One region of the Parerythrobacter aestuarii genome, then DNA from elsewhere that is predicted to be linked to it. Evidence: predicted binding sites of a transcription regulator. Region 1 holds the regulator's gene; the other holds the start of a gene.
What was found. Region 1 encodes LexA, which represses DNA repair genes until DNA is damaged. Its sites were predicted from a motif close to GTTCCNCNCTTGTTCT; they were not measured.

Region 2: the regulator LexA is predicted to act here: its motif matches at 4,398-4,413, upstream of QPW08_RS02625 (ribonucleoside-diphosphate reductase subunit alpha).

Annotation. Positions count from the first base shown of each region.
Region 1 is NZ_JARBWD010000001.1:1,944,445-1,951,639, reverse strand. It holds gene gltX (glutamate--tRNA ligase) at 1-793, opposite strand, end outside; gene QPW08_RS09530 (ComEC/Rec2 family competence protein) at 823-3,003, shown strand; gene lexA (transcriptional repressor LexA) at 3,085-3,765, opposite strand; gene QPW08_RS09520 (molybdopterin molybdotransferase MoeA) at 3,859-5,040, opposite strand; gene moaC (cyclic pyranopterin monophosphate synthase MoaC) at 5,037-5,507, opposite strand; gene trpC (indole-3-glycerol phosphate synthase TrpC) at 5,769-6,554, opposite strand; gene trpD (anthranilate phosphoribosyltransferase) at 6,551-7,195, opposite strand, start outside.
Region 2 is NZ_JARBWD010000001.1:523,631-530,825, forward strand. It holds gene nadB (L-aspartate oxidase) at 1-1,119, shown strand, start outside; gene QPW08_RS02605 (energy transducer TonB family protein) at 1,383-1,877, shown strand; gene QPW08_RS02610 (hypothetical protein) at 2,019-2,777, shown strand; gene QPW08_RS02615 (alpha/beta fold hydrolase) at 2,795-3,682, shown strand; gene QPW08_RS02620 (hypothetical protein) at 3,679-3,939, opposite strand; gene QPW08_RS02625 (ribonucleoside-diphosphate reductase subunit alpha) at 4,461-6,503, shown strand; gene QPW08_RS02630 (endonuclease domain-containing protein) at 6,606-6,974, shown strand; gene QPW08_RS02635 (VOC family protein) at 7,060-7,195, shown strand, end outside.

The sequences.
Region 1 (7,195 bases):
AGGCTTCGACTCCGACCGCACCGTGGCGTTTCGACAGCTTGGCACCATCTTGCCCATGGATCAGCGGGACATGGGCATAGGTCGGGGTTTCCCAGCCGCCTTCGATGGCCTGCATGGCATGATAGATCGGCAGCTGGCGGAATGCGTTGTTGAGGTGATCGTCGCCGCGAATGACGTGGGTTATTCCCATGTCATGGTCGTCGACCACGACCGCCAGCATATAGGTCGGCGAACCATCAGCGCGGAGCAGGATATAGTCGTCAAGTTCCCCGTTGCGAACGGTGACCCTGCCCTGGACCTTGTCTTCGATTGTCGTTTCGCCGTCTTCCGGTGTCTTCAGGCGAACGACAAAAGGGGCCCCGGGAGGCGCATCCGCTGCGTCGCGATGGCGCCAACGCCCGTCATAGCGTAGCGGTTGCTTGGAGGCGCGCTGGGCGGCACGCATCTCCTCAAGCTCTTCCTGCGTTGCGTAGCAGCGATAGGCGTAGCCGTGTTCGAGCAGCTTCTCTGCTACTTCGACATGGCGCGAACCGCGTTCCGACTGGAATACCGGCGCTTCATCATAGTCGAGCCCAAGCCAGTCCAGGCCTTCGAGGATCTTGTCGATCGCATCCTGTGTGCTGCGCTTCTTGTCGGTATCCTCGATCCTGAGCAGCGCCTTGCCGCCATTGTGCCTTGCGAAAAGCCAGTTGAAGAGTGCGGTTCTCGCACCACCCAGATGCAAATATCCGGTTGGCGAAGGGGCAAAGCGGGTAACGACTGTCCCCGTTCCTGCTCCATCAGTGCTTGCCATCTTGCGTGGCTTCCTTTCAATTCAAATCCATGGCGACCAACGGCGCTCCCGAAATACCTCTGGCAGGCGATCCGGGGCCAGGTCATGCTGCAATGCAGCAACGCCCTTGGCACTCGCGCTGGCGCTTGTCCAGCGTAGCCGATGTGCTGGAGCGAGAACTCGGCAGTTCCGGCTTCGACAGGGCCCCCTGGGTCGCTGTCGCCATGGCCGTCGGGATCATTCTCTGGTTCGTGTTGCCGGGCCCGTGGCAATGGGTGGCTCTCTTGGGCTTGTGCGGGCTGGGCGCGCTGTGCGGCTGGATGATCCTGGGACAGTCAAGGTTCGTGCACATGGGCATGGCATGTGTTGCGCTGAGCCTGGCACTGGGCTTCGGTACCGGCCTGATCTGGGCTCGATCGGCAATGGTCGGGGCGGAAGCGATTCCCGCACCTGCGGTCGAGTGGTACTCGGGTCGGGTGCTCGCTCGCGAAGAACAGCCGGCGCGCGACCGGATCAGGCTGGTGCTGGCGGTTCGCGATGCAGAAACGGGCACCGCACGCAAGATCCGTGTCAACGTGCCCCTGGATCAGGCGCAACCGGAATATCGTGAAGGCGCTGTCGTACGGCTGAGGGCGCGGTTGATGCCGCCATCGCCGCCGATGGTTCCGGGTGCCTACAATTTCGCCCGCAGGGCATGGTTCGATGGGTATTCGGCGACTGGCTCAGTGCTCGGTCAGATCGAGTTAGTGGAGCCGGCGCCGCCACCGTCGGGCCTTGTCGCTGTGCAAAGGGCACTTTCCACCCATGTTCGCAGCAAGCTGCAAGGGTCTGCCGGATCCATCGCTGCTGCATTTGCCAGCGGGGATCGCGGAGCCATCGCTGAGGCCGATGAGGAGGCCATGCGCGATGCTGGCTTGACGCACCTGCTTTCCATCAGTGGCCTGCATGTCAGTGCGATTATTGCGGCAGCTTATCTTCTCGCCATCAAGCTGTTGGCGCTGTGGCCGTGGTTTGCCTTGCGGGTGCGTTTGCCGCTGGTGGCTGCAGCGGTCGGGGCCGGGGCGGGAATCGGCTATACGCTGTTGACCGGGGCAGAAGTGCCGACCGTGCGAAGCTGCGCAGCGGCGGTGTTGGTCCTGATAGCGATCGCGCTGGGTCGTGAACCATTATCGCTGCGAATGCTGGCCGTGGCTGCGGGGTTTGTGATGCTGCTCTGGCCCGAAGCTGTGATCGGGCCGAGCTTCCAGATGAGCTATGCCGCCGTCATGGCTATCGTTGCCTTGCACAACTCCAGTCCGGTCAAACGCTTCCTCGCTCCGCGTGAGGAGAGCTGGTTCTTCCACACGGGCCGGCGAGTCCTGATGCTGCTGATGACCGGATTGGTGATCGAGATCGCGCTGATGCCGATCGTGCTGTTTCATTTCCATCGGGCCGGAGTCTACGGCGCACTGGCGAATGTGATGGCGATCCCGTTGGTCACCTTTGTCTCGATGCCGCTGATCGCAGTCGCGCTTTGCTTCGATCTTGTCGGTCTCGGAGACCCGTTGTGGTGGCTGGTCGGACAGTCGCTTGACCTGTTGTTGAACATTGCACATTTCACGGCGGAACAGCCTGGAGCGGTCAAACTGATGCCGCAGATGGGCATGGGGACATTGGCGCTGTTTGTGCTCGGCGGGCTTTGGCTGGCCCTGTGGCAGGGCCGCAAGCGGTTGCTCGGCTTTGTTCCGACGGTCATGGCGACGCTGTCGCTGCTGCTGACGCCCGCACCTGATGTCCTTGTTTCCGGAGACGGGCGACACGTCGGTATTGTCGAAGGGGACGGCTTGATCATGCTGCGGGAGAGCCGGTCGGACTATGCCCGCGACAACCTGATGGAGCTGGCCGGGATGCAGGGTGAACCTGTCACCATCACCGACTGGCACGGCGCGCGTTGCAGTCGTGACTTCTGTTCGCTCACGCTCCGGCGCGAGGGCAGGGACTGGCAGCTGCTGATGGCGCGCAGCCGCGACCGGATCGAGGAGCGGGCGCTGGCGGCAGCATGTGACCGGGCGGATATCGTCATTGCCGACCGTTGGCTGCCGAGGAGTTGCAGGCCGCAATGGCTCAAGGCCGATGGGCGGTTCCTGAGCCGGGAAGGAGGACTGGCCCTGTTCCTGGAAGAGGAGCGTTTCACTAGCGTTGCCGAGAGCGAGGGCGAGCATGGCTGGTGGCGGAGCCGACGCGAGGACTAGGTCGCCATCACAGAGGGTTGGGGGAGCGGCAGTAGGCGGGACAGCCTCAAGCGGGGACAGCCGCTCCCCACGGGGTAGAAATCAGTGGTAGCGGCGCAGAAGCCCCGCGAGCTTGCCCTGTACCTGCACCTGCTGGGGGGCATAGACCTGCGCTTCGTAAGCGGCATTGGCCGGGTCGAGCCGGATCTGCCCGCTGTCGCGATGCAGGTACTTGAGCGTCGCTTCCTCATTGTTGACCAGCGCTACGACGATCTCGCCATCGCGAGCGGTATCGGTGCGGCGGATCAGCGCGAAGTCGCCATCGAAAATGCCGGCTTCGATCATCGAGTCGCCGGAAACCTCCAATGCATAGTGATCACCCGGGCCAAGCAACGCGGCCGGGACCGGCAGCGACTGGTAGTCCTCCAGCGCTTCGATCGGGGCACCAGCGGCAATGCGGCCATGCAGCGGGATCTCGATCACATCGTTGGCCGCCTGCGGCGCAACCGTGGGGGCAATTGTGCGGCTAGCAACGACGTCGTTGGCAGGCTTGCCACCGCCCACGACATCTTCAGGTTGCTTGAGCACTTCCAGTGCACGGGCGCGATTGGGCAAGCGGCGGATAAAGCCGCGCTCTTCCAGCGCCGAGATCAGCCGGTGGACCCCGGACTTGCTCTTGAGATCAAGCGCTTCCTTCATTTCCTCGAACGAGGGGGAAATTCCCGTATCTTCCAGTCGCTGCTGGATGAAGCGGATCAATTCGTGCTGCTTTGCGGTCAGCATGTCGGGTGGCTCCCTATAGCCTGTTCCAACTCCGCCCGCGGATGCGAACGAATGCGGAACAATTAGGCAACCAATTTTGCCAAGTCAAGCATTTCAGGGGTTTTCCACCAGGAACGCCGGAACAGATGTTCCCGCTTTCGTCCCATCTCCATGCGCGGGACGGTCGATCAGCGCGTGCGCTTTGGACAGCGAAAGGAGCGCGCTGCTGTCCTGTTCGACCAGCGGAACCAGCCCCTGCGGCGTCCATTCGGCACGCAGGAATTCGCGCCGCACACCACCGGGCGGGCAATCCGCAGCCAGCGGCAGGGGCAGTGCGGTCGGCAGGCAGCTGTGCGCACCGGAGAGCTTGCGCAGCGCAGGCAGCATGAACAGGAAGCCGGTGACGAAGGCCGAGACCGGGTTGCCCGGCAGCCCCAGCACCAGTTGTTTGCCGCGCCGCGCTACCATCAGTGGCTTGCCCGGCTTCATCGCCACTTTCCAGAAGTTGAGCTCGGCGCCGACAGCTTCAAGCGCAGGCCTGGCGAGGTCATGGTCGCCGACCGAGGCGCCGCCGGTCAGCACGATCATATCGGCATCGGCATTGGCCTCCAGCGCGGCGACGATGGCATCGAGCTGGTCGGGCAATGGCGCGCCGGTGCGGATAGTGCAGGGCAGGCTCGATGCGAGCGCCGCCAGCATCGCGCCATTGCTGGCCGGGATCTGATGCCGGGCGCACTCGGTCGGATCGCTGGCCAGCTCGTCCCCGCTGTCGAAGATCGCGAGGGTGGGGCGGGCATGAACCGCGACCTGTGCGTTGCCGGATGAGCGGACCAGCGCCAGCGCAGCCGGTCCGATGCGGGTTCCCGCCTCAAGCAGGACATCGCCGGGCGAGAACTCGAAGGCCTTGCGCCGGATGTGCTTGCCGGTGGGCGGGTCCTCCAGCGCTGTGACTGTTTCGCCGCTGACCTCGGCATCTTCCTGCAGCAGGACGCGCTCGCCACCATCGGGCATGATCGCCCCGGTCGAGATGCGGACACATTCGCCCGGCGCAATGCTGCCTTCGAATGGCGCGCCGCAGCGGCTTTCGCCGACCCGCTGCCACGGGCCTTGGCCAGCCACGGCATAGCCATCCATCGCCGAAAGGTCGGCCGGGGGCTGGGTGCGCTGGGCGACCAGCGGTGTGGCTACGTAGCGCCCCACGGCCGCTTCCGGCGTTACCGTCTCCGCCGCCAGCGGCTCGACCAGTGCCAGCATCCGCGCCTGCGCGTCTTCCAGGCTCAGCTGTGGGCTGCTCATTCGGCGGTCCAGTGGCCCGACTTGCCGCCGCGTTTTTCCAGCAAGCGGACCTCGCCGATGACCATGCCCTTGTCGAGCGCCTTGGCCATGTCGTAAATCGTGAGCAATGCGACGGAAGCCGCTGTCATTGCTTCCATTTCCACCCCGGTCTTGCCGGTGAGCGAAGCGGCCGCGCTGACCGAGATCCCGCCATCGGCATAGTCGAAAGTCACGTCGATCGCGTCGAGCCCGAGCGGGTGGCACAGGGGAATGAGCTCGGCAGTTTTCTTCGCCGCCATGATCCCGGCGATCCGCGCCGTGCCGAGCACGTCGCCCTTGGGCGCATCGCCGGCCTTGATCGCGGCGAGGGCTTCGGCGCTCATGCGGATCACGCCGCCCGCGCGGGCCAGCCGCTGGGTTGCAGGCTTGCCGCCGACATCGACCATGTGCGCCGCGCCCGATTCGTCGAGGTGTGTCAGCCCACTCATTTCGTCGTCACCCCGGCACACATGGACCGCATGTTACACAGTCCAAGCGCGAAAAAATCGGCGGCCTCAATCGGTGGTTGATACCGCAGAATTGGAAGGTTGTTGCAGGTTGTCATGCGGCCTCCATGCCAGAGTCGAAGGGAGTAGGACAGAGGTCTGACCAACTGCTCCCATCCCCGTTCGGGCTGAGCTTGTCGAAGCCCGGTTAAGACGCTTGTAGAAACGTGGTGGCTGCCCTTCGACAAGCTCAGGGCGAACGGATCAGGGTGCTATGAGCGCCCTCGTGGCGGCTTCGACATCGTCCTGCCGCATCAGGCTCTCGCCGACGAGGAAGGTGCGTACACCGGCCCGGGACAGGCGCACACAGTCGGCGTGGGTGTTGATCCCGCTCTCCCCGACCAGCAGCGCGCCTGCGGGTGCAAGCGGGGCGAGCCGTTCGGTGGTGGCAAGATCGGTGGTGAAGGTCTTGAGATCGCGGTTGTTCACGCCGACCAGCCGCGATTGCAGCGCGTGCGCGCGCTCCATCTCGGTTTCGTCATGCACCTCGACCAGCACATCCATGCCGTCCTCGCGGGCGGCGGCTTCGATCTCCTGCATCTGCGCATCGGACAGGGCAGCGACGATAATGAGGATCGCATCGGCCCCCATCGCGCGGGCTTCGGCGCATTGCCACGGATCGACCATGAAATCCTTGCGCAGGGCCGGCAGGGTGCAAGCCGCGCGGGCTTCGCGCAGGTAATCGGCGTGGCCCTGGAAATGGGGTTCGTCGGTGAGGACGGAGAGGCACGCTGCACCGCCTGCTTCATAGGCCTGAGCATGAGCGGCCGGGTGGAATTCGGCGCGGATCAGGCCCTTGGAAGGTGAGGCCTTCTTGACCTCGGCGATCAGGGCAAAGCCGGTCTCGGCCTTGGCGCGCAGGGCCGCTTCGAAGCCGCGCGGAGCGGATTGCGCGGCGATGCGCTCTGCCAGCTCGGCAGGCGAGGTTGCGGCCTTGCGGGTGGCGACTTCGTCGTATTTGCCGGCGCAGATTTCTTCGAGCTTGTTCATCGCGCCATCTCGATCCAGCGCGCCAGCAGGGCCTTGGCCTTGCCGCTGTCGAGCGCTTCGGCGGCGGTGGCGGCGCCTGCTTCCCAGTCGTCGACATCGCTCGCCACCATCAGCGTGGCGGCAGCGTTGAAGATCACTGCATCGCGATAGGGGCCGGGCGTGCCATCGAGCAGCGCGGTCAGGGCCTTGGCATTGTGCGCCGCATCGCCGCCGCGGATGGCTTCGACCGGCGAATGCTCGAGCCCGGCCATGGTGCAATCGACCCGCCGCATCTCGAATTCATTGCCATGGACGTTAGCCAGCTCGTTTCCACCAGCTAGGCTCAGCTCGTCTAGCCCTTCATCGCCGGAGACGATAAAGGTCCGCTCCGTCCCCAGCCGCGCCTTGGCGTCGGCGTAGATCGGCACATAGCCGGGGCGGGCAATCCCGATCAGCTGACGCTTGACGCCCGCCGGATTGGACAGCGGACCCATCAGGTTGAAGATGGTGCGCTTGCCCAGTTTCTGGCGGATCGGCTGGATCCGGCCCATTGCCGGGTGGTGGTTCTTGGCGAAGAGGAAACAGATTCCGATCTCGGCCAGTGTCTTTTCCGCCGTGCGCCCGGCGGCCTCCATGTCGAGGCCGAGCGCTTCGAGCGTATC
Region 2 (7,195 bases), 1.4 Mb from region 1:
CTCATCACCGGGCGCCATGGCGAGGTGTTCTCAGGTGCGGGCCGGGTGTGGGGTGCCTATGCGCTCGATGAAGCCACCGGCACGGTCGAGAAGCATGTTGCCAGGGCCACCATCATGGCGGCGGGCGGCGCAGGCCGCGTCTACCTGTTCTCGACCGCGCCGCGCGGCGCGACGGGAGACGGGATCGCCATGGCCTGGCGCGCGGGGTGCCGCGTCTCCAACATGGAGATGATGCAGTTCCACCCGACCTGCCTGTACAACCTCGAGGTCAAGAACTTCCTCATCACCGAGGCGGTGCGTGGTGAAGGCGGGCACTTGCTGCATCCCGAAACCGGGCATCGCTATATGGCCGACTACGACCCGGAGCGGATGGAGCTGGCCCCGCGCGATATCGTCGCCCGCGCCAATGACGACCAGATCAAGCGCTATGGTCTCGACTATGTCCATCTCGACATCAGCCACCAGCCGCCCGAATTCGTGAAGGGGCATTTCCCGACCATTTACGACAAGCTGATGGGCCTCGGCATCGACATGACCAAGCAACCGATCCCGGTGGTCCCGGCGCAGCATTATACCTGCGGCGGGATCCTCATCGGGCTCGACGCGCGGACCGATTTGCCAGGGCTGTGGGCAGCGGGAGAATGCACTGAGAGCGGGCTGCACGGTGCCAATCGCCTTGCCTCGAACTCGCTGCTCGAATGCTTCGTCTTTGGTGAAGCGGCGGCGAAGGACATCCTTGAAAACTGGGATGACTTGTCCGATCCGCCCGCGATCAGGGACTGGGACGAGAGCCGCGTCACCGATTCCGACGAGGAAGTCGTCATCAAGCAGAACTGGACAGAGATTCGCCGCTTCATGTGGAACTATGTCGGCATTGTCCGCACCACCAAGCGACTCGAACGCGCGGCGCACCGGATCAAGCTGCTCAAGGCCGAAGTGGGCGATTATTACGGCCACTTCCGCGTCACCACCGACCTCATCGAACTGCGTAACCTGTTGCAATCGGCCGAGCTGATCGTGAAGAGCGCGCTCGCCCGCCACGAGAGCCGCGGCCTGCACTATACGCTCGACCATCCCACGACCGACGAAGTGGCGCGCGATACGGTGTTGGTGCCTTAGATTGGCACTAATCGGCCCCAATCACCCGTTCGTCGGAAACTTTATTACGCCGATAGACCTCTGATTGCAGGAATCGGTCGTGGCGCGCATCTCCTGTCTCGGGAGCGGCGTCACAACCCCCAGTTCAGACCCGAGACCCAATATGGGTCACCGGCGTCGCTCCCGATCGACCATGGAGCAACAGCGCGCGAGGACAATCGGGACTGCGCTCAGCCTGTGGTTGCGATTGGCCGATCATTCACTGTTTGACGGAGGATGATCCAATGAAGTCCCTTATCCATACCGCCGTGGCCTTGGCGCTTGGCGCCACCACACTGACCCCCGCCTTTGCCAACACCGCGCAGGAAGACATTATCGTATCGCCCAGCCGGGCCATGCAAGCCTGGCGCGCCGATGTGTCGCGCGACCTCAGTCGCAACCTCGACCTCGCTGACCGCTGGGGCCAATACAATTCCGACAGCGGCATTGTGCAGGTCCGCTTCACGCTCGACGAAAATGGCCGCCCGGTCGACCTTGAGACCTATCGCAGCTCGGGCTCGGTCAGCGCCGACCGCGCAGCCATGTGGGCCGTGCGTCGTCTGTCCGGCCTTGATGAAGGCCCTGCCCGGATCGGCAAGGGCACGACCTTCCAGGCCAATATCATCTTCGCGGAGACCCGGGCCGAGCAGGAGCAGCTATCCGAAAAGCTGGCCTGGATCGAGCGCAACCGCCTCGCCCTGGGCAGCATCGAACGCAATGTGATCGCGCTCGGCCAATAGGCCGATCCCGAACAGGGCGCGGCACGGTTGGCGCGTCCTGACCCCCTGGCCCCCAAAGGCCGGCATCGCCGCACTGCCGCCAAGGCAGCGCGGCGATGTCTGCTTGTTGGCGCGTGCCCGTTTGCGGGCTAGACTGGGCAGATGAATTATCCCGTCACTTTCGCCGCCTTGCGTCGAATGCTCGCGACCTCGCTGTTCGTCGCAGGGCTCGCCCTTGTATCGCCGCGCGCCGTTGCGACGCCGCCTGACAGCGTCAATATCGAAGACACCGTGATCGGTGCCAGCGCGACTCATCTGTTCGTGCTGCGCTCGACGGCAGACAATCTCGGTTCGCATTTCGACTATCGCGGCGAAGTGTGGCTGGTCTCGATCGCTGTCGCCGACGGCAGCGAGGAACACTGGCCCGTTTATGGTGTCAGCGCGACGACCGATTTCACGGATGACGGCGATCGGCGAGTGGTGACCACTGATCCGATGGAAGGCCAGGTCAACCCGTTTGCCATCATGGCCGATCGCAAGGCCACGCCCATGAACAACCGGCGCAGCGCTGAAGACCAGGCGCTGGTGGCTGCACGGATATCAGGCGATGTAGTCGAGCTGGGCGACTACACCATGGCGCTAGCGCCATCGCTCGATCGGATGCGCGCATCAGTCGCCGCGTTGGCGAGCCGGGTGGCCGATCCTCCAAGGATGGCCACTGTCCCGACCGCAGTGGTCTATGGCTGGAAGGCGTTCGAGCCGGACCTGTGCGGTTTCGAAGCTGTCGGTTGGCCGCTCTCGCCGGCGGATGGTTCACCCTCGTGGCAAGCTGTCCGCGTGACTTGCGAAGATCCGGATGTCATGGATATGACTTCACTCATCCAGATCGCTCACGAGAAACCGAAAGCGGCTGGCCAGTAGGAACAGGGGACATTCGCGTGCCAGAAATCACTGCCAACGGCATCACCATCCATTATGACGAGCACGGTCCGGCCGACGGCGAGCCGTTGCTGCTGATCATGGGCTTCGGCGCGCAGATGACCCTGTGGCCGCAGGACCTCGTCGATGCGCTGGCGGGTCACGGCTTCCGCGTCATCCGGCACGACAACCGCGACATCGGGCTCAGCCACAAGTTCCACGGGGTCAAGGCGCCGGGCATGGTGCGGCACACGATCTTCCGCAAGCTCGGGCTCAAGCCCAAGGTGCCCTACACGTTGGGCGATATGGCCGATGACAGCGCCGGGCTACTCGATGCGCTGGGGATCGATCGCGCGCATATCGTTGGCGGCAGCATGGGCGGGATGATCGCCCAGCACGTCGCCGCGCGCCACCCGCACAAGACCCGGTCGCTCACTTCGGTGTTCTCGACCACTGGCAACCCGAAGCTGCCGAAGGCGAAGAAGGAAGCGATGGAAGTGCTGGTGAAGCGACCCGAATCGCTCGATGAGGAAGTGTTGGTGGCGCACGGGATGAAGGTCGCCCGCACGATCGGCTCGCCGGCCTACCAGTCCTCTGACGAGAAGCTGGAGGAGCGCACCCGCAATGCCGTGCGCCGCAGCGTCTACCCTGAAGGCCCGCTGCGCCAGATGGCCGCGATCATCGCCGATGGCGAGCGCACCAACATGCTCAAGGACCTGTCAGTGCCGACGCTGGTGCTGCATGGCGAGGACGATCCGCTGATTCCGGTCGAGCATGGCCATGCGACTGCTGCGGCAATTCCCGGGGCCAAGATCAAGACTATCCCGGGATGGGGGCACGATTTGCCGGTCGAGCTGGCGAGCGAAATCGCGGATGCCATTGCTGCCCACGCGCGCGCGTCGGCTTAGGACTGTTCCGAATCGGCTGGGCTCAACGCATCCTTGCGGCGAAGGATTGCAGGGCGCAGGAAGCCCCACCAGATGGCATTCCACGGACCTGACAGCATCCAGCTGTTGCGATCGGTGACATAGGGAATGTCCGGCACGGGGATGAACCGGGCGTAGGCCGCGCAGGTCAGCACGAACCAGCCGATAGCGAGCGCGCTCAGCAGCTTTTCGTGGCGTAAGGCGAACCGCGCGAGCGGATCGACCAAGGCGTTCGGCATGATCACCTCCGGCAAGATCCCGATTCATTTATTGCACAAATCCGACAGCTTGAATCGCGGTTTGATTCAAAAGATTCAATCACCATATTTTTCTTCACAGATTGATTTTGGGGCTTGCGCGTCGCGCGACTCAAGGATTCCCCACGCGTCGCTGCGTGTGAGAAGAGTAACACACCTGGGGGCTGATCGGGTTTGTGTCGTTAAATCGACATTTACCCTCTTGCGCGCGAGTCCCGCCTGATTCAGTATCTAGTGGTTCGCTTGGACGGCGAACCCCAAAACCTAGTCTGGTTGGCCCGCCATCGCGGATTCCGCGTCAGGGGGAGGAGTCACTCCAGGTCAAGGCCCAAGGGGATCGTTCTGTGGGCGAAACGGGGGACAGTCAGGGGACGGCAAAAACCACCGGGACTGGCTTTCTGGCATAGCGTGGGCCCTTCGGAGATCGCTCTCGACTGTGCGGAACGAATGTGGAACAAAGGGCGGCTCGCGAGTCGCCTTATGGAAAAGAGCGGGGCGACGAGATGGATTTCAAGGCAGGAGATGACCGGGCTATGGATGCGGAAGCGCTGGATACGATCGATGCAGCTACCGATGCACCTGAAGCCAAGGCGCCTAAGACAGATTCGAAGAAAGCAGTAAGCATGGAAAAGCAGGATTCCGGGTCGGAAGAACTGGTCGCCGAGGCAGCTGCCGGCGCGATTGCTGAAGCGGCGAAGGCTGCTGCCAAGCCCGCCGATGACAGCAAGAAGGTCAACGACCGCCGCTTCACCATCGCCATCGACGAGTCGCGCGATGCCAATTTGACCGAATTCGGCAAGGAAACGCTGATCGACCGCTACCTGCTCCCGGGCGAGAAGTTCCAGGACCTGTTCGCGCGCGTTGCCGATGCTTATGCCGACGATCAGGACCACGCCCAGCGGCTCTATGACTACATCTCGCAGCTGTGGTTCATGCCGGCGACGCCGGTGCTCTCCAACGGCGGCACCAACCGCGGACTGCCGATCAGTTGCTACCTCAACTCGGTGTCCGACAGCCTGGACGGCATTGTCGGGACCTGGAACGAGAATGTCTGGCTGGCGTCGAAAGGTGGCGGCATCGGCACCTACTGGGGCAATGTTCGCGGCATTGGCGAGCCGGTCGGCCTCAATGGCAAGACCAGCGGCATCATTCCGTTCGTCCGCGTGATGGACTCGCTCACTCTGGCGATTTCGCAGGGCTCGCTGCGACGCGGCTCGGCGGCCTGCTACATCGACATCCACCACCCGGAGATCGAGGAGTTCCTCGAAATCCGCAAGCCCAGCGGCGACTTCAACCGCAAGGCTCTCAACCTGCATCACGGCGTGCTGCTGACCGACGAATTCATGGAAGCGGTCCGGGCCGGCGAGGAGTTCGAGCTCAAGTCACCCAAGACCGGCGAAGTGCGCGGCAAGGTCGATGCCCGCTCGCTGTTCCAGAAGCTGGTCGAAACCCGCCTTGCCACTGGCGAGCCTTACATCGTGTTCTCCGACACCGTGAACCGCATGATGCCCAAGCATCACCGCGATCTCGGCCTCAAGGTGAGCACCTCGAACCTGTGCTCCGAAATCACCCTGCCGACCGGGATCGACCATCTCGGTAACGATCGCACGGCAGTGTGCTGCCTCAGCTCGCTCAACCTCGAAAAGTGGGACGAGTGGAACGGCGAGAAGCGCTTTGTCGAAGACGTCATGCGCTTCCTCGACAACGTGCTGCAGGATTATATCGACCGCGCGCCCGACGAGATGGCGCGGGCGAAATATTCCGCTGCCCGCGAACGCTCGGTCGGCATGGGGGTGATGGGCTTCCACTCCTTCCTGCAGTCGAAGAACCTGCCGCTCGAAGGACCGATGGCCAAGGCCTGGAACATGAAGATGTTCCAGCACATCAACGCCAAGGCTTGCGAAGCCTCGATGCTGCTGGCGCAGGAACGCGGCGCGTGCCCCGATGCGGAAGAGATGGGCGCGATGGAGCGCTTCAGCTGCAAGATGGCGATCGCGCCGACCGCGTCGATCAGCATCATCTGCGGCGGTACCAGCGCCTGCATCGAACCGATCCCGGCCAATATCTATACCCACAAGACGCTGTCGGGCAGCTTCATCGTCAAGAACCCCTATCTCGAAAAACTGCTCAAGAAGAAGAGCAAGGATTCGACCCAGGTGTGGAACTCGATCCTCGAGAAGGGCGGCTCGGTCGCGCATCTCGACTTCCTGACGCCGGAAGAGAAAGCGGTGTTCAAGACCAGCTTCGAGATCGACCAGCGCTACCTGCTCGAATTCGCTGCCGACCGCGCGCCCTATATCGACCAGGCCCAGTCGCTGAACCTGTTCATCCCGGCCGATGTCGACAAGTGGGACCTGATGATGCTGCACTTCCAGGCGTGGGAGAAGGGCATCAAGTCGCTCTATTACCTGCGCTCGAAGAGCGTCCAGCGCGCCGGTTTCGCCGGCGGGGTGGAAGCCGACAACACCAAGGACGCGACCAAGTTCGAACTGAGCGCGGCCGCTGGCGAGCAGACCGATTACGAGGAATGCCTGAGCTGCCAGTAAGGCGGGCGCATTCGACCCTCACCCTCCCACCACTTCGCGCCGGGCCCCTCCCTCTCCCGATGGGAGAGGGAAAGAGGCGCGAAGCGCCGAAAGGGTGAGGGTGTGAAGCAATACGGCAAGGGCACCTCCGGCACGGTCGATCGCGCGCGAATTTTGCGGCGTGATATGACCGAGGCCGAGAAGCTCCTGTGGCTCAAATTGCGCAAAGCGTTTCCTGAGGCGAAGTTCCGGCGGCAGTCGCCGGTACCGCCCTACTGCGCAGACTTTCTGAGTTACCGGCACAAGCTGGTCATCGAAGCCGACGGCGGTCAGCATGATCTGAACGATCCGGCCGAAATCGCGCGCACCCGGCATCTTGAACGACAAGGCTTCCGCGTCCTGCGCTTCTGGAACCACGATATCCTTGCCAATATCGACGGTGTGCTGGAAACTGTTCGACACGCTATTTGTGGAGGCAATAATGCCCAGTGACCCTCACCCTTTCGGCGCTAAGCGCCTCATTCCCTCTCCCACTGGGAGAGGGAGGGGCCCGGCGCGAAGCGCTGGGAGGGTGAGGGTGACAGGCGTTTTGGCCGCCCTCCTCGCTCTCGCCGCCACTCCCGCGCTGGCCCATCCCGAACATGACGAGCCCGCCGCGGCACCAGCGATGGAGCCGCGGCTTTCGTTTGTGACGCTGGGCGTGGCCGACATGG